One region of the Kitasatospora sp. NPDC048722 genome, then DNA from elsewhere that is predicted to be linked to it. Evidence: riboswitches for the same ligand, from Rfam matches in the RefSeq annotation. Region 1 holds a riboswitch; the other holds the start of a gene.
What was found. A riboswitch is a leader RNA that binds a small molecule or an ion and turns the genes downstream of it on or off. The one in region 1 is predicted to bind cobalamin.

Region 1 (9,309 bases):
GCGTACCTGATGGTCAGCCGGATCGAGTACCCGAAGCCGCAGGGCCTGCTGGCCACCGCCACGCTGTGCTGGATCGTGGTCTCCATCGGCTGCCTGGCCGCGTGGGCCACCGGCCTGCCGGGCGGCAACGCGCTCCTGCACGTCGGCGCCTTCGCCCAGATCGCGCTCGCGGCCATGGCGCCGCTGCTGGTCATCCGGCGCAAGGTCGGCCAGAAGGTCGGCGACGTCCGCGCCCGGCGGGCGGAGTCGCGGCTCGGCTGAGCCTCCCGCGCATGACGAAGGGGCCCGGATCCACTGCGGATCCGGGCCCCTTCCTCGTTCTCGCCTCCGGGCGCTCACGCCCCGCCGGTGTGGACGCTGAACGCCGAGCGGCGGGCCGCCCTGGCCACGCCCGGGTCCGGGTGCACGCCCGACACCGCCGTCAGCACCGAGGCCGCCCGCGGGTGCCCCGACTGCCGGGCCCGGGCGAACAGCCGCACCGGGTCGCCCGCCGAGGCGCCCTCCACGTGGCCGACCAGCAGCTCGGTCTCGCCGTGGTCCAGCACCGCGGCCGCCGTGTCCACCCAGAGCCAGGCCGCGTCCTCGGCACCCAGCACGTCGGCCGGGGACACGCCCTCGTCCGACTGCTCCGCGAGCCACAGCAGCGCGTACGGGCGCAGCACCGGCTCGTCCACGGCCGCGCGCACCGCCTGCTCGGCCGTGCCCCCGGCCACCCGCAGCGCTTCGAAGGCCAGGCCGCGCACGAGCGCGTCGTCGCCCTGGGCGGCGTCCAGCAGCTCGGCCACGGCGCGGTCCGCCGGGCGGGCCGCCACCCAGGCGCGGTACTCGGCCCGGGCCGGGCCCGGCGAGTAGTCGGCGCAGGCGTTCAGCAGCTCGTAGGCGCTCTGCTCGATGTGGCCGGCCGCGGTCTGGGCGACCGTGCAGATCTCCTCCAGCTTCGCCCGCACCGCCCAGTGCCCGAGCGGCGACAGTTCGGCGGCGTCGTTCCTGCGCACGACGGCACCGACGGCCGCGAGGCCGTCCAGCATCCAGTCCAGGACGGCGGCGACGTCCGCGGGCGCGGCCGGGGTGTCGATCTGCGGCTCGCGGCAGGTGCCGCGGACCGCCGACACCGCGGAGGCGGCGTGCGGCACGGGCGACAGGCCCGCACCCCCGCTGCCGCCGACCCGGCGCTCGTCCAGGCCGCGGCGCAGCAGCTCCAGGAGCTCGCTGTCGGCGACCGGGCCGTCCACCAGGTGCAGGAAGGAGAGCAGCTGCGGGGCCTGGTCCACGGCCTGGCCGGCCAGCACCGTGAAGACGCCGCGCAGGGCGGCCGGCGGGACGGGCGCGAGCAGCGTCCAGGCGTCGAACAGCGCGGACCAGCCGCGCACCACGGCCTCGTCGTCGTGCTCCCAGGCGTGGAGCCGCCAGCCCGGCCCGGCGCCGCCGTCGCGGGCCTCGACCAGGCCGACCAGCAGCGCCTGGCCCCAGGCCTTGGCCGCGGCGCCGACCGTCATGGCCAGTGCGCGGCCCGCCGCGCGGGCGTCCTCGGGGAGCAGTTCGCCCCGCTTGTCGACCTCGCCGAGCTCCCCGGCCCAGCGGGCGATCCGGACGGCGTCCACCAGCATCCGGCGGGCCAGCGGGGCCAGCTCGGCGGGGGCCGGGAAGCCGTCCGGCACGGGGACCCGGCCGCGGCCGGGGGCGGGTGCGGGGCCTCGTCGGCGGGGTACGCCGCCCCCGCCCGGCCTGGCCCCGACGGGCCGGTGGGCCGTACCGGGAAGGCGGGTCACCGTCGCACCGGTACCGATCGTCGGTGGGAGCGGGGCATCACGGTCGCGCGGGTTCCGAGACGTCACGTCGAGCAGTCTTCCCCTTGCACCGGCCTTCTGTCACATCCGGTTGGTCGTACGGGCGGGCGGGTTGTGGCAGCACCTCCGCAAGATCGGGCAACAGCGGCAAACCGCCTGGCCGGAATCGTGTGGCGGGCTCATGCCAGGCCCGTTTGCGGTGGTCACGTGGGGTGTTCGAACGGATACGGAAAAGGCTTCGGCGAGGGGTGAATGGCCGACTCGCGCGGTGCGGACGACGGGTGGAGACGGGAACGCGCCCACCGGGCACGCCCGCCGCGAGTGCTCCGGGTGGATGCGGATCGGCCAGGTCGGCGACGGCGGACGCGGTGGCGGAAATCGACCGCGTCGACTTCCCGTTCCGGCGGAATCGGCTTCCGGTGCCCGGGTGGCGCGGGATGACGGGTGGGGGGAATGCGAGAAGAGGGGAAGCGGAGGCCGGGCGCAGGAATGACCGGCCGGAATGCCCCGGATTAACGGCTGCCGGTCCGGGTCAGAGGAGGGGGGTGAGCCAGCGCCGGAGGAGTTCCGAGTAGTGCGCGGGGTCGGAGTTCCACAGGGCCGCGTGGTCCGCGCCCGGGAAGGCCTGGAGGCTGACGACGTCGGAGCGGGCCGTGGCGAGGTGCCGGGCGGCCCGGAAGGGCGCGATCGGGTCGTCCGGGCTGTGCAGGACGAGGGTCGGCACGCGCAGGTCGGCGCCCTCGACGAGGCGCGCGAAGTCGGCCAGGTCGACCCCGGTGCGGCCCTCCGCGGCCAGCGCGCCGAGCTCCGCGACCGGCCTGGTGTGGCCGGCCCGGACCGCGTCGCGGCGGGCGGTGGCGGGCAGGTCGAGCACCGGCGAGTCCAGGACGATCCCGGCGATCGCCCCCGACCAGGCCGAACGGGCCGCGGCGTGCAGGCACATCGTGGCGCCCACCGACCAGCCGTAGAGGATCACCCGGCCGGCGCCGCTGTCGAGGGCGAGCCGCACGGCCGACTCCACGTCGCGCCACTCGGTCTCACCGAAGTGGCTGAGCCCGTCCGGCGAGGCGGGGGCGCCCTGGTCGCCGCGGTAGGTGACGGCGAGGGCGGGCAGCGCGAGGCGCTGGAGGACGGGCAGCACGGGGAGCGTCTGGGAGCGGTCGGCGCCGGGGCCGTGCACGAGGACCACCCAGGTGCCGCGCTTGCCGTCCAGGCGCCAGGCGGGCATCGCGCCCAGCTCGCCGGCGACGGCGGTCTCGGTGAACGGGAGGCCGAGGGAGGTCGTCGGGTCGCCGAGGTGCACGCGCGGGGTGAACCGGACCTCGGTGCCGGGCGTCAGGGTGCCCCGGTCGGCGCGGACCAGGCGGCGGGTGACGCCCTGTTCGTCGCTGTGCAGGATGTCGTCGACGACGGCGTGGCCGTCGCCGTCCCACTCCAGCGCCCAGCGGCCGGGGTGGAGGGCCGAGGGCGTCCGGTTGAAGGTGATCCGGCCGGCGGCGAGGCTCTGCACCAGGACGGGTCCGGACTCCGGCACGGCGGTCTCCGGCCGCACCAGCCGCTCGGACGCCCGCCGGCCGACGACCAGCACGGCGACCCCGGTGCCGACGGCGGCCGCTGCCACGGCGGCTGCGGTTCCCCAACGCATATCGCTCCCCGCTCTGTGAGTCTGCTGGGGACAAGTTCACTGGCGGGTGGGGGCGGCGGCCAGGCGGGATGGGCTGTACGGGGGACGGGGGGGAGACGGGGGACGGGGCGGGGTCAGACCGGGATCTCCGTTTGGATGCGGCCGAGGAGTTCCCAGAAGCGCGGCGCCAGGGGGCGGTCGCGCGGGGGGAGGGTGGGCGTCGCGGCACCCCAGTGCGGGGAGGAGACCTGGTGCTCCTGGTGCAGGGCCGTCAGGACGGCCGCGAGGTCGTCCTCGTGGACCGGCACGAGCCGCGCGACCGCCCGCAGGTGGGGCTGCCAGCGCCCGTCCACGCACCTGCGCAGCCGCTGGTCGAGCTCGGCGCCGCGGCCCGTGACCTCCACGAGTTCGGTGAGCCGCAGTCCGAGCACCTGGGCGAGCGCGTGCGTCCGCTCCTCGTCGCCGTCCCACGTCCCGGTGAGTTCGGCCTCCTGGTAGACGCGCAGGGCGACGCCGATGCGACGGGCGGCGGTGTCCTGGCTCAGTTCGCGGGCCACGCGGTGGTCGCGCAGGAGGGCCGGGCGGGTGCCCATGAGCTGGGCGGGCGGGCACCACAGGGCGCGCGCGAGGGCGATGAACTCCTCCTCGGTGGGGCGCAGCTCTCCGCTCTCCCAGGCGATGACGTGCGTGGGCAGCAGCCGGACGCCGTGCGCGGCCATGCCGCGGGCGACCTGTCCGGGGGTCAGGCCGAGCCCGGCGCGGTGGGCGCGGGCCGCGGCGGGCGAGAACGGCACCGGGGACAAGGCGGGAGGCTGTCTTCGTCGCATGTGAACGAACGCTAGGGCCGGTACGAACGGGCCCCCCAGCCGCCGAACGCACGAAGCGCCGCGGGAGGCGCGCGCGCACCGCTGGAGGATCGCACGAGATGTCATGCTCCTGCGGCGGCCGTACTCGGAGGTAGTGACGGGGCGTTCGGGGGCGCGCGCCGGGCCTCCCGCGTGTGACCAACCCCTCCGTGACCTCGGTTGACTCCCGGTTCGGCCGCGTGATGGGATCCCAGGGCCAAACGGAGGCATGCAGAGGAAGCCGGTGCGAGTCCGGCGCGGTCCCGCCACTGTCACCGGGGAGCACGGCCGGAACGATTCCCTCCTTGCCCGCCGACGGGCAGGAGGGGCCCACAGGCGGACCGTCAGTCTTCGCTGACGGGCTGCCGGAAGGCTCCGGAGGTGCGTTCGACCCGGAAGCCAGGAGACTCTCGCCCCCGGTACGTCGATCCAGGGCGCGGACCCTGAGTGAGGACTCGCACGCGATGCAGGCTGCCCCGACCCGCCGAGCCCTCCCCTGTCCCCCGCCGTCGTGCGCCCGCTGACCAGCGCCGCCGCGTTCGCGGTCGGCGCCGTCGCGGGCTACCTGGCGGACGCCCGCTACGCCGACCCCCGCCGCGGCCACCCGGTGGCCGTCTTCGGCGGTGCGGCGACCCGCCTGGAGCGCCGGATGTGGCGCGACGACCGGGCCGCCGGGGCCGCGTACACGGCGCTCTGCGTGGGCGCCGTCGCGGCGGGCGCGGTGGTGCTGGAGCGGACGGCCGGCCGCAGGCCGCTGGGGCGGGCCGCGCTGGCCGCCGCCGCGACCTGGACGGTGCTCGGCGGCACCTCGCTGACCCGGGAGGCGCGCACGATCGGCCGGGCGCTGGCCGCGGGCGACCTGCCCGCCGCCCGGGAGCGGCTGCCGCACCTGTGCGGGCGCGACCCGAGCGCACTGGACGGGCAGCAGATCGCCCGCGCCGTCGTGGAGTCGGTGGCCGAGAACACCGCGGACGCCGTCGTGAACGCGCTGGCCTGGGGCGCGCTCGCCGGCACGCCCGGCCTGCTGGCCTTCCGCGCCGTCAACACGCTGGACGCGATGGTGGGCCACCGCTCGCCGCGCCACGCCCGGTTCGGCTGGGCCTCGGCCCGGCTGGACGACGTGGCGGGCTGGCCCGGCGCCCGGCTGACGGCGCTGCTCACGGTGGCCGCCGCGCCGCAGCCGCGGACCGCCTGGCGGGTGTGGCGGCGGGACGGTTCGGCGCACCCGAGCCCGAACGCGGGGCAGGCCGAGTCGGCGTTCGCGGGCGCCGTGGGCGTGCGGCTGGGCGGCACGCTGCGGTACGGCGAGCGCGTCGAGCACCGGCCGGTGCTGGGCGCGGAGCTGCGGCCGGTGACGGTGGACGACATCGAGCGGGCCTGCGCGCTGTCGCGGCGGGTGGGCGCGCTGGCACTGGGTACGACGGTCGCGGGGCACGTCCTGCTGCGATCGCTGCTGAGGAGGGGAAGGGCATGACCAACGCGCTGCTGGTCGCGGGGACGACCTCGGACGCGGGCAAGAGCGTCGTCACGGCGGGCATCTGCCGCTGGCTGGCCCGCCGTGGCGTCCGGGTGGCGCCGTTCAAGGCGCAGAACATGTCACTGAACTCCTTCGTGACGGCCGACGGCGCCGAGATCGGCCGCGCCCAGGCGATGCAGGCCCAGGCCGCCCGGGTGGAGCCGGAGGCGGCGATGAACCCGGTGCTGCTCAAGCCCGGCGCGGACGGCCGCAGCCAGGTGGTGCTGCTGGGCAGGCCGGTCGCCGAGGTGGGCGCGCTGGACTACCGCGAGCGCAAGCCCGTCCTGCTGGAGCGCGCCCTGGAGTGCCTGGCGGACCTGCGCCGGCGGTACGACGTGGTGGTGTGCGAGGGCGCGGGCTCGCCCGCCGAGATCAACCTGCGCGACCGGGACATCGCCAACATGGGCCTGGCGACGGCCGCCCGGTTGCCCGTCGTGGTGGTCGGCGACATCGACCGCGGCGGCGTGTTCGCGGCGATGTTCGGGACACTGGCGCTGCTGTCCGAGGAGGACCAGCGGCACGTGGCCGGCTGGTTCGTCAACAAGTTCCGCGGGGACGCCCGGCTGCTGGCGCCCGGCCTGGAGATGCTGCACGGCCTGACCGGCCGTCCGGTGCTCGGCACGCTGCCGATGCTGCCGGGGCTGTGGCTGGACGCCGAGGACTCCCTGGACCTGTCGACGGTCGTGGACCGGGTCGACGGGCGCGGGCCGCTCGGGGCGGACGTGCTGCGGGTGGCCGTGGTGCGCTTCCCGCGGCTGTCGAACTTCACCGACCTGGACGCGCTGGCGCAGGAGCCCGGCGTCCTCGTCCGCTGGGCGACCAGGCCGGAGGAACTCGCCGACGCCGACCTCGTCGTGCTGCCCGGCACCCGGGCCACCGTGGCCGACCTCGCCTGGCTGCGCGAGCGCGGGCTGGAACCGGCGCTGCGGGCGCGGGCGGCGGCCGGGAAGCCCGTCCTCGGGGTCTGCGGCGGCTACCAGATGCTGGCGGGCTCGATCGTCGACGACGTCGAGTCCAAGGCCGGTGCCGTCGACGCGCTCGGCCTGCTGCCGACGCACGTGCGGTTCGGCGTGGAGAAGGTGCTCGCCCGGCCGGTCGGCGAGGCGTACGGGCAGCGGGTCGAGGGCTACGAGATCCACCACGGGGTGGTCGCGGTCGAGGGAGGCGAGCCCTTCCTCGACGGGTGCCGGGTGGGCTCGGTGTGGGGCACCACCTGGCACGGCGCGCTGGAGAACGACGGGTTCCGCCGGGAGTTCCTGCGCGAGGTGGCCGCGCTGGCGGGCCGCGCGTTCGTCCCGGCACCGGACACCTCGTTCGCCGAGGCGCGCGAGGCCCGGCTGGACCGCCTGGGGGACCTGATCGAGGAGCACGCGGACACCGACGCGCTGTGGAAGCTGATCGAGGGCGGGGTGCCGGCGGCCGGATCGCTGCCGTTCCTGCCGCCCGGTGCGCCTGAGGAGGCTGGCAAGGCATGAGTGACGTCCGCTACCCGTTCACCGCGGTCGTCGGGATGGCCGACCTGCGGCTCGGACTGCTGCTGAACGCGGTCTCCCCGGCCGTGGGCGGCGTGCTGGTGCGCGGCGAGAAGGGCACCGCCAAGTCGACGATGGTCCGTGCGCTGGCCGGCCTGCTGCCGTCCATCGCCACGGTCGACGACTGCCGCTTCTCCTGCGACCCGGCCGCGCCCGACCCGCAGTGCCCGGACGGACCGCACGCCTCCTCCGGGAACAGTGAACGGCCCTCCCAGCTGGTCGAGTTGCCGGTCGGCGTGGCCGAGGACCGGATCGTCGGCTCGCTCGACCTGGAGCGCGCGCTCGCCGAGGGCGTCAAGGCGTACGAGCCCGGGCTGCTCGCCAAGGCGCACCGCGGGGTGCTCTACATCGACGAGGTGAACCTGCTCCAGGACCACGTCGTCGACCTGCTGCTGGACGCCGCCGCGATGGGCCGCTCCTACGTCGAGCGCGAGGGCGTCTCGGTACGGCACGCGGCCCGGTTCCTGCTGGTCGGCACGATGAACCCGGAGGAGGGCGAGCTGCGGCCGCAGCTGCTCGACCGCTTCGGCCTGACCGTGGAGATCGCCGCGACGCGCGACCCGGCCGAGCGCGCCGAGGTCGTCCGGCGCCGGCTCGCCTACGACGCGGACCCGGCCGGCTTCGCGGCGCGGTTCGCCGACGAGGAGCGGGCGCTCGCCGAACGGATCACCGCCGCACGGGAGTTGCTGCCCAAGGTCGAGCTCAAGGACGTGGCACTCCGGCAGATCACGGCCGTGTGCGCCGCGTTCGAGGTGGACGGGCTGCGCGCCGACATCGTCATGGCGCGGACGGCCGTCGCGCTGGCCGCGTGGGACGGCCGCACGGAGGTGCTGGAGGAGGACGTGCGCAAGGCCGCCCAGCTCGCGCTGCCGCACCGGCGCCGCCGCAACCCGTTCGACGCGCCCGGACTGGACGAGGAACAGCTGGACCGGACGCTGGAGGAACACGCGCAGCCCGAGGACTCCCCGGAGGACTCCCCCGAGACGGAAGCTGACGGCGACGGCCCGGACGGTGACGGTGACGGTCCCGGCCCCGGCCCCGGCGACGACGGCGGCCCCGGCCCGGACGGCGGCGGCGCACCGGAGCCCGAGGGCGGTCCGCAGGCCCCGGAGGCCGCCGCCTCGGACCTCGCCGAGCAGCAGCCCGTCCCGGCCCAGCACCCCGCCCCCGCGCGGGAGTCCGCGCCGGTCGCGGCCGGCGACCCGTACCGCACCCGGCTGTTCGCCGTGCGCGGCACCGGCCACGGCGCGCAGGGCCGCCGCTCCCCCGCCGAGACCGACAGCGGGTACACCGTCCGCGCGCGGCGCCCCCAGGGCGCCCTCAGCCGCCTGCACCTGACCGCCACCCTCCAGGCCGCCGCGCCGCACCAGGTGGCGCGCGGGCGCTCCGGCGCCGCGCTCGTGCTGCGCAAGGACGACTTCCGCGAGCAGGTGCGCAAGGGCCGCGAGTCCAACCTGGTGCTGTTCGTCGTCGACGCCTCCGGCTCGATGGCCGCCCGGCAGCGGATGACCGCCGTCAAGGGCGCCGTGCTGTCGCTGCTGATGGACGCCTACCAGCGGCGCGACAAGATCGGCATGATCACCTTCCGCGGCGCGGGCGCCGAGCTGGCGCTCCCGCCGACCTCGTCCGTCGAGGTCGGCGCGGCCCGGCTGGAGTCGCTGCCCACCGGCGGCCGGACCCCGCTGGCCGCCGGCCTGCTGCGCGCCCACGAGGTGCTGCGGATCGAGCGGCTGCGCGACCCGGCCCGCCGCCCGCTGGTCGTCGTCGTCACCGACGGACGGGCCACCGGCGGTCGCGACGCACTCGCGCAGTCCCGGCGCGCGGCCGGGCTGTTCGCCGCCCAGGGCGTCGCGAGCGTCGTCCTGGACTGCGAGTCCGGCCCCGTCCGGCTCGGCCTCGCCCGCACCCTCGCCGGGCACCTCGGCGGCACCTCCGTCACCCTGGACGAGCTGCGCGCCGAGGGCGTCGCCTCGCTCGTCCGCGAAAGTCGCGACAACCGTGCAAC
Region 2 (9,309 bases), on a different contig from region 1:
GTGCGGGTCGAGTTCGGCGGCGCCGGTGGCGACGAGCAGGGTGGGGCGTTCCAGGGCGGCGCCGTAGACGGACACCGAGCCGTGGTCGCCGATCAGGCAGTCGGCGGCGACGAGGGCGGCCTGCCAGCCCTGGTGGGGCGGGACGAGGCGCAGGCCCATCCGAAGGGCGTCGTCGAGCAGGGCCTCGGGGTCGTGCCGGTTCCAGATGTTGGGGTGGAGGACGACGGCGACCGCGTACTCGTCGGCGGGGAGCCGGCGGACGAGGCGCCGGGGCAGGTCGGGGCGGCGGCCGAATAACGAGTGCCCGCTCCAGGTGGAGTTGACGACGACGAGCCGCCGGCCGTCGACGGCGCCGAGGGCGGCCCGGTAGGCGTCGCGCAGGCGCAGGCTGCGGAGCATGCGGTCGAAGCACGGGTCGCCGACGACCTGGGCGACGTCCAGCGCCTCGGGGCAGAAGCCCCGCAGCCGGTCGAGCTGTTCCGGGTGGGAGAGGCCGAGGACGTCGACGAAGACCCGGCCGCGGTGGGTGAGTTCGTTGCGGGAGAGGCCGGCGGCGCTGACGGTGTCGCCGGTGGACTCGGTCACCAGGCGGTTGTAGCCGGCGCCGTGCGGGAGGACGACGAGCCGGGCGTCGAGGCGGTGCATCGAGGAGTGGACGGCGCAGGCGACGGCCAGGTCGAAGCGGCGCCGGACGGCGTCCTCCCAGTCCAGCAGGGTGATGCCGGGCAGGCCGCGCAGGTAGTCGTCGAGGCCGTCGGCGAAGGCGGAGCCGGGGTTGACGGTGGCGTAGCGCTCGATGCCGTCACGGTTCAGGAGCGTGAGGACGTCGAGGACCCGGGTGGCGGAGGTGAGGGTGCGGGCGACCGCCAGCACGCGCGCCCTGACCGGCCGGGTGTTCCAGCGGTCGGCGGGCCAGGCGTGGGGATGGGTCGGCACGCCATGATCGTACTCACCGGGCCCGCTCCCCGTGGTGATTCCGGGGTGCCGGTCAGCCCGCCGCGGCGGCGGGCTCCTCGTGGTCGGCCGCGGCGCACTCGTCGAGCAGGGGGCGCATGCTCTCGTCGACGAGCCGGTAGCGCACGACGCGTCCGTCCTTGTCCCCGGCGACCACGCCGGCCGTCCGCAGCAGCCGCAGGGCCTGTGAGACGGCCGGGTCGCGCATGCCGGTGGCGACGGCGAGGTCGGTGACGGCGAGCGGTCCGGCGCGGTGCAGGGCGAGCAGGATCGCGAGCCGGCCGGGGTCGGAGAGCAGGGAGAACCGCTCGGACCACGAGCGGACGTGCGCGGCGTCACCGATCGCGGCGATGGCCTCGCAGACCCGGTGTCCGTCGATGGTGCGGTGGCCCGCGCGGTCGGCCGGTACGAGATGCATGCAGACATTCTGGCAGCTCACGACCTGTGATCCTGGACACCTGCGCAGGTACGCAGCCTTGCAAGGGTCAGCCCGGGACCCCTACGGTGTTCCCCGCCGTGGTGCTCGGGAAGACCGGTGACGGACCCTCAGGGGTCCCAGTCCGGAGCGGCCCTCGCCACTGTGATCGGGGGAGTCCGCCCGTACCCAGACGCCACTGGGCGCTTCGCGCGCCTGGGAAGGCGGGTACGGGAGCCCCGTCAGCCAGGAGACCGGCCACGGCATCTCACGAACGTCTTTCCACGAGGTGCTGGAGCGTGATCCGACGATGACCCTGCCCGAAACCGCCGCCCCCGAGGCCGCGCCCGCCGTGCTGCCCACCTTCCGGTGGAAGAGAGAGGACACCGTCCGCACCGCCGGACTGATGGGGGTGATCCTGGCCATGCACGTGGTGGCGTTCGGGACCCTCGTCTTCCTGGTGGCGCCGCACAACTACGCCGTCGGCACCCAGGTCTTCGGGGTGGGCCTCGGCATCACGGCGTACACGCTCGGCATGCGGCACGCGTTCGACGCCGACCACATCGCGGTGATCGACAACACCACCCGCAAGCTGATGGCCGACGGCAAGCGGCCGGTCTCGGTGGGCTTCTGGTTCGCCCTCGGGCACTCGTCGATGGTGGTCGTCATGGCCGCCCTGGTCGCGGGCGGCGCGCAGCTGGCGAACACTCTGATGGACGACGAGTCGACCACCCACCAGTGGCTCGGCATGATCGGCACCACCACCTCCGGTGTGTTCCTCTACCTGATCGGCGCCCTCAACCTGGCGGCGCTGCTCGGCATCCTGAAGGTGTTCCGGGCGATGCGCGCCGGGCAGTACGACGAGGCCGAGCTGGAGCAGCACCTCAACGCGCGCGGGTTCATGGCCCGGGTGCTGAACCGGGCGACCCGCTCGATCACCCGGCCCGGCCAGATGTTCCCGGTGGGCATGGTGCTCGGCCTCGGCTTCGACACCGCGACCGAGGTGACCCTGATGGTGATGGCCGGCTCGGGTGCGGCGGCCGGCCTGCCCTGGTACGCGATCGTCTGCCTGCCGCTGCTGTTCGCGGCGGGGATGAGCCTGTTCGACACGCTGGACGGGACGTTCATGAACTTCGCGTACCAGTGGGCGTTCTCCAACCCGGTGCGCAAGGTGTACTACAACCTGACGATCACCGGGCTGTCGATCGCGGTGGCGTTCATCATCGGCACGATCGAGCTGGTCGGCGTGCTGCACGAGAAGCTGGACCTGACCGATCCGGTCACCGGCTGGATCGCGGACATCTCGCTCGACAACGTCGGTTACGCGATCGCCGGGCTGTTCGTCGTGGTCTGGGCCGCGGCGATCGCCTACTGGAAGCTGGCCGGAGTCGAGAAGCGCTGGGGCGCCGAACGCACCTGAGCACGCCTGCCGCACGCCTGGCGCGACGGCGCCTCCCCAGGGCGGGGAGGCGCCGTCGCGCGCGTTCCGACTCGGTCGTTCCGGGTCAGCTGTGCTGGTGGCCGTAGCGCCGGCGGAAGCGCTCGACGCGGCCCGCGGTGTCGAGCACGCGGGACTGGCCGGTGTAGAAGGGGTGGCTCGCCGAGGAGATCTCGACGTCGATGACCGGGTAGGTGTTGCCGTCCTCCCACTCGACCGTGCGGTCGCTGGTGACCGTCGAGCGCGTGAGGAAGGAGAGGCCGCCGACCTTGTCGCGGAAGACGACGGGTCGGTAGGCGGGGTGGATTCCGGGCTTCACGGGGGTGCCTCCTCGGTGGGGGGTGCGGCGTTCTTCGTGCGGTGGTCTCCGGTCAGCGCTCTTCGCGGAAGTCGACGTGCTCGCGCGCGACCGGGTCGTACTTGCGCAGCACCGTCCGGTCCGGGTCGTTCCGGCGGTTCTTGCGGGTCACGTACGTGTAGCCGGTGCCGGCGGTGGAGCGGAGCTTGATGACGGGGCGCAGTTCGCTGCGGGCCATGTGGTCCTCCCGAGGGTCGGTGGTGCGGCGGTTCGGGGCCGGGTTGGAACCGTACACCGAAATGGATGTCATTTTCATGTGGTTTAACGTGACCTCCGTCCCGCCCATTCCCGGACCGTTCCTGGAGCCCCCCATGTCCGCCCACTGCCAGCTCACCGGCCGCCGGCCCGGCTTCGGCAACGCGATCTCGCACTCGCACCGCCGCACCCCGCGGCGCTTCGACCCCAACGTCCAGCGCAAGCGCTACTGGCTTCCGGGTGAGGGCCGGTACGTCCGGCTCGCGCTCAGCGCCAAGGGGATCCGCACGATCGACGCGATCGGGGTCGAGGCCGCCGTCGCCCGGATCCGGGCCCGGGGGGAGAGGGTCTGATGGCCAAGCGGAGCAAGATCGCCAAGAACGAGCGGCGGCGTGAGACCGTCGCCCGCCACGCCGGGCGCCGTGCCGAGCTCAAGCGGATCGTCGCCCAGCCCGGCACCGCCCCCGCCGAGCGCGCCGCCGCCCGGGCCGAACTCGCCCGCCAGCCGCGCGACGCCAGCGCCACCCGCGTCCGCAACCGCGACACCGTCGACGGCCGCCCGCGCGGTTACGTCGGCGCCTTCGGCCTCTCCCGGATCAACCTGCGCACCCTCGCCCACGCGGGCCACCTGCCCGGCGTCCGCAAGGCCGGCTGGTGAGCGGCGCGGACGGGACCAGGCTGCCCGTCGTGGTCGTCGCCGGCCTGCACGCCGACCACCGCCGGAGTGCCGTCGAGGAGTTGGTGCGCGGCGCGGTCGACGCCGTGGTCCTCCACCACGACCTGCGGGACGCCTCCCGCGGTGTCGTCCACCGCCGACTGCGCGACGCGGGCGGCGAGTTCGACCCGGCCGACGTGCGGCTGCTCAACGACTGCCCGTGCTGCGCCCTGCGGGAGGACCTGCTGCCCCGGCTGCTGCGGATCGCGGACGAAGGGCGGCACGGGCTCGCGGTGGTCGAACTGTGGGGCGGCAGCGATCCGCACCCGGCCGTCGAGGTCATCGCCGGCGGCGAGGTCGGCGGCCGGCCCCTGGAGGAGGCCGTCGAGCTCGCGGGCGTCGTCACCGCCGTCGACCCCGACCGGCTCACGGGCGAACTCTCCGTCCCCGACGACCTCGTGGAGCACGGCGAGCACACCGCACCGGAGGACCCCCGCACCCGCGCGGAGGCCCTCGCCCACCAGATCGAGTACGCGACCACCCTCGCCGTCCCACGCGCGACCGCGCACACGGGCCTGGACGTGGACGGGATCACCCACCTCCTCGACTCCTGCCTGCTCACCGACGCCGAACTCGCCACCGGCGAATCCGGCTGGAAGGCACTGCCCGACGCCTTCCACGACCTGCTCGACCCCGTCGCCCGAGGATCATCACTGTGCGTAAACGACTCAACCCGCCGAGGCCCAAGCCCAACGCGCTGGTCACAGCCGGTATCGAGGACGCCGACTACAAGGACACCGATCTCCTGCGGAAGTTCCTCTCCGACCGCGGCAAGATCCGCATCCGCCGGCTCGGCCGACTGACCGTCCGCCGGCAGCGGGCGATGGCCCGGGCGATCAGGAACGCCCGCGAGATGGCCCTGCCCCCGCACGCCACCCGATAGGAGACCCCGATGGCCGTACCCAAGCGCAAGACGTCCCGCAGCAACACGCGGCACCGCCGGGCCCGGTGGAAGGCGAGCGCGCCGAAGCTCGTCCCGATCACGGTGAACGGGCGGGAGCTGCTCGTCCCGCAGCACCTCGTGCCCGCCTACCGGAGGGGGCTCGTCGATCCGGAAGGGGGGTGACGGCGCCGCCGGGGGCGTGGGTGGGTAAGGGTCGCGCCCCCGTCGGGGGTTCTCGGCGGGCGGATCGGGGGCGGGGTTCGTAGGCTCGACGCATGTCTGATGCGTACGCGGGTCGGCAGGAGCGGCTGCGGGAGCACTGCAGTGCGGCCGGGGCCGATGCGGCGCTGATCACCCGGCCGGCCAACGTGCGGTACCTGACCGGCTGCGCCCCCTGCGGCGCGACCCTGCTGCTCACCAGGGAACGGGCGCTGCTGACGCTGCCGGACGACCTGCCGCCGGACGACACCGGGGAGCACCTGATCGCCGCCGACGTCACGCAGGTCCCCGTGCCGGCCGGGGCGGACACCGCGCTGGCGGCCGCGGCCGAGGCCTCGCGGCTGCGGGTGCAGGCCATGGCGGTGGAGGAGCACGACCTCACCGTCCTGCGCCACCGCGCGGTGGCGAGCCTGGCCGAGGGGGTCCGGCTGGCCGAGCTGGGGCAGGTCGTCGAACGGCTGCGGGTGATCAAGGACGAGCACGAGATCGCCGATCTGCGGATCGCCGCCGAGATCGCCGACCAGGCGCTCGGCGAGCTGCTGGAGTCGATCCTGGTCGGCCGCACCGAGCGGCACCTGGCGATGGAGCTGGAGCGCCGGATGATCGACCACGGTGCCGACCGGGCGGCCTTCCCGGTCTCGGTCGGCACCGGCAGCCACTCCGGCCAGCCCGCCCACCAGCCGACCGACCGCCGGGTCGAGGAGGGCGACTTCCTGACCGTGGTGCTCGGCGCCCAGTACCGCGGGTACGGCGTGTCGACCGCCCGGACCTTCGTGATCGGCGCCGCCCCCGCGCCCTGGCAGGTGGAGCTGCACCGGCTGGTGTTCCGGGCGCAGCGGGCCGGGCGGGAGGCGCTCGGACCCGGCGTCGAGCAGTGCGTACCCGACCGGGCGGCGCGGCAGATCCTGGACGCGGCCGGCTACTCCGAGGCCTCCCCGCACCCGGTGGGCCACGGCATCGGGCTGGAGATGCGGGAGGCGCCGCGCCTGGGCCCGGCGGACATGGGTAAACTGGACAGCCGCGTACCGGTCACCGTCGGTCCGGGGGTACACATCCCGGGCAAGGGCGGGGTCCGGATCGAGGACACGCTCGTCGTGCGCCCCCTCGAAGAGGGCGGGCCCGAGCTGCTCACCATCACCACCAAGGAGCTCCTCGCCCTGTGACGGCGGCCCCGGGCCGCCGGTGGCAGGACGCGACCCTTGGTTCCTTGACAGCTATATCCAGGAGTAAGTGCGCCCGTGGCTTCCACGAACGATCTCAAGAACGGCATGGTCCTCAAGCTGGAGGGCGGCAAGCTCTGGTCCGTCGTCGAGTTCCAGCACGTCAAGCCCGGCAAGGGCCCGGCCTTCGTGCGTACGAAGCTCAAGGAGGTCCTGACGGGCAAGGTCGTCGACAAGACCTTCAACGCCGGCACCAAGGTCGAGACCGCCAACGTCGACAAGCGCGGCATGCAGTTCTCGTACAAGGACGGCGAGAACTTCGTGTTCATGGACATGGACACCTACGACCAGCTCACCATCGAGCCGGCCGTCGTCGGTGACGCCGCCAACTACCTGCTGGAGGGCTTCGAGGCCCTGGTCGCCACCAACGAGGGCTCGGTGCTCTACATCGAGCTCCCGACCTCCGTCGAGCTGGTCATCGCGCACACCGAGCCGGGCGTCCAGGGCGACCGCTCCACCGGTGGCACCAAGCCGGCCACCCTGGAGACCGGTGCCGAGATCCAGGTCCCGCTCTTCGTCGTCACCGGCGAGAAGGTCAAGGTCGACACCCGCGACGGCAGCTACCTCGGCCGGGTGAAGTAAGTCCGTGTCGGCCGCACGCAGCAAGGCCCGCACGCGGGCCTTCCAGATCCTCTTCGAGGCCGACCACCGCGGGGTCGACCCGCAGCAGGTCCTCGCCGACTGGGTGGCCCGCGCCCGCGAGCCCAAGCCCGACGAGGGCACCCCCCAGGTCGCCGAGTACACGATGGAGCTGATCGAGGGTTACGTCCGGCACGCCCGCCGGATCGACGACCTGATCTCCCAGTACGCGGTGGGCTGGACGATCGACCGGATGCCGATCGTGGACCGCAACGTCCTGCGGCTCGGCGCCTACGAGCTGATCTGGGAGGACGGCGTCCCGGACGCCGTCGTCCTGGACGAGGCGGTCGAGATCGCCAAGGAGTTCTCCACGGACGACTCCCCGTCCTTCGTCAACGGCCTGCTCGCCCGCTTCCTGGAGCTGAAGCCGAGCATCCGCCGCTAGGCACGGACGGGCCCCGCCCCGCGAACGGCCGCCGGACCCGCACGAGGGTCCGGCGGCCGTCGCGCGTTTCACCCGGGTGGCGTATGTTGGGATCCTACTGGCCGGTAACTTATCGGTCGGCACCAGGAGAGATCCCCAGGTATCCCCACGCACGTCCGCAGTGAAGGGCAGGCCACCCCCATGACCACGGCGATCCGCAGCGAGTTCGACCAGGGCATCGCGCTGAGCAGACACCCCGAGGAGCCCGGCCGTTACGACGGCGAGCTCGGCGCGGGCTGGCAGATCGGCGGCGGCGTCAACGGCGGGCTGCTGCTCGCCGTCGCCGGGCACGCGCTGTCGCTGGAGCACGGCGACCACCCCGACCCGGTGTCGATCAGCGGTTACTACCTGTCCGCGTCGGTGCCGGGCCCGGCCACCGTCCGCACCGAGGTGCTGCGCTCGGGTCGCGGCCTGTCCACCGGCACCGCCTCGCTCAGTCAGGACGGCGTCGAGCGGCTGCGCGTCGTCGCCAGCCACGGTGACCTCTCGACGGCCGTCGGCGAGGTGCGCACCAGCGCGCGGCCGCCGCAGCTGCCGCCTCCGGACCAGTGTGTCGGCGTCGAACACGCGCCCAGGGAACTCATCGCCCAGGCCGCCCTGTTGGAGCGCTTCGACCTGCGGCTCGACCCGGCCACGATCGGCTGGGCGCTCGGACAGCCGTCCGGCACGGGGCGGATCCAGGGCTGGTTCCGGCTCGCCGACGGCCGCGAGCCCGACCCGCTGCTGCTCCTGCTGGTCGCCGACGCGCTGCCGCCGGTCACCTTCGACCTGGGGATGCCGGGATGGGCGCCGACCGTCGAACTGACCGTCCACCTGCGGGCCAGGCCGGTGCCCGGCTGGCTGCGGGTCACCCACGCGACCCGCAACCTGGCCGGCGGCTACTTCGAGGAGGACGCCGAGGTCTGGGACGAGGCCGGCCGCCTCGTCGCGCAGTCCCGCCAGCTCGCCCGGGTTCCGCGCCCGGCGTGAGGCGCGACGGCGCGAGAACCGGCGCATTACCGGTGGTTACATTCCTGTGACACGCCGTACGTGTGCGGCGCTCGGGACTGGGGAGTAACACGGTCAGCGGCGGCCCCCGCCGCCGACCGTGACCCTACTGAGCCAGGAGCCACACGTGAGCGGGCGTAGCGAGCGAGCCATCAGGAGGCGCGTGTGGGCGAATGCCCCTGCCGAGCGCAGCGAGGTGGGAGCATGAGTCGAAACGGCCGCGCGCGACGCCGCATCTCCGACTGCACCGCCGGCGGCTTCCGCCCGGATGCCCGTGCCGCGCACCAGCGCGGCGACGCGGAGGGTGCCGACCAGGCCTTCGTCATCGGCGTGCTGACCAGCGCCGCGGACTTCGAACGGGCCCGCGCCTGGCGGGTGACCGACGCCCCCGACTACGAGCGCTACCTGGCCGACACGGCCGACCTGCTCGCCGAGGCGCTGCGGCGCTTCGACACCGTCCGGGCGCGGATGTTCCACCCGCAGGACTTCGCCGAGTTCTGCGTCCTGCACGGGCTGGACCCGGCCGAGCCGGCCGCCCGCGACCGCTACCTGGTCAACCCCGCGCTGCAGACCCAGCTGCTCGCCTACCAGGGCGAGGAGCTCGCCGGGGACTTCGTGCCGCGCCTGGTCCGCGCCAGGGAGAACGGACTGACGCTCCGCCACGCCGACCTGATCCTCGACGGCGGGCTCTACGGCGCCACCGGCGAGGTGGACGAGGACCACGGCCGCTGGGTGCGCACCGCCCACCAGCGCGGCTCCGAGGTGCTGCGCCGGATGCTGGTCGGCGCGGGCGCCGGGGTGTACGAGCTGCGGGTGCGGGTGGACGCGCCGGGCGGGAGGCTGAGCGCCGCGGCCCGCGTCC

Region 2: another riboswitch for cobalamin. It lies ahead of AB0C76_RS21095 (HoxN/HupN/NixA family nickel/cobalt transporter); the one in region 1 lies ahead of AB0C76_RS07365 (cobalamin biosynthesis protein).

The regions. Positions count from the first base shown of each region.
Region 1 is NZ_JBEZGX010000006.1:114,745-124,053, reverse strand. Features, by position in the region: gene AB0C76_RS07385 (CDP-alcohol phosphatidyltransferase family protein) at 1-261, shown strand, start outside; gene AB0C76_RS07380 (hypothetical protein) at 336-1,658, opposite strand; gene AB0C76_RS07375 (hypothetical protein) at 2,320-3,408, opposite strand; gene AB0C76_RS07370 (helix-turn-helix transcriptional regulator) at 3,546-4,214, opposite strand; cobalamin riboswitch at 4,490-4,666, shown strand; gene AB0C76_RS07365 (cobalamin biosynthesis protein) at 4,768-5,730, shown strand; gene AB0C76_RS07360 (cobyric acid synthase) at 5,727-7,247, shown strand; gene AB0C76_RS07355 (putative cobaltochelatase) at 7,244-9,309, shown strand, end outside.
Region 2 is NZ_JBEZGX010000027.1:88,281-97,589, reverse strand. Features, by position in the region: gene AB0C76_RS21105 (hypothetical protein) at 1-936, opposite strand, end outside; gene AB0C76_RS21100 (metalloregulator ArsR/SmtB family transcription factor) at 989-1,372, opposite strand; cobalamin riboswitch at 1,455-1,647, shown strand; gene AB0C76_RS21095 (HoxN/HupN/NixA family nickel/cobalt transporter) at 1,680-2,789, shown strand; gene AB0C76_RS21090 (type B 50S ribosomal protein L31) at 2,875-3,126, opposite strand; gene rpmG (50S ribosomal protein L33) at 3,179-3,343, opposite strand; gene rpmB (50S ribosomal protein L28) at 3,477-3,713, shown strand; gene rpsN (30S ribosomal protein S14) at 3,713-4,018, shown strand; partial or broken gene AB0C76_RS21070 (GTP-binding protein) at 4,015-4,548, shown strand; gene rpsR (30S ribosomal protein S18) at 4,773-4,958, shown strand; gene rpmF (50S ribosomal protein L32) at 4,968-5,141, shown strand; gene AB0C76_RS21055 (aminopeptidase P family protein) at 5,234-6,340, shown strand; gene efp (elongation factor P) at 6,416-6,979, shown strand; gene nusB (transcription antitermination factor NusB) at 6,984-7,421, shown strand; gene AB0C76_RS21040 (thioesterase family protein) at 7,602-8,429, shown strand; gene AB0C76_RS21035 (hypothetical protein) at 8,652-9,309, shown strand, end outside.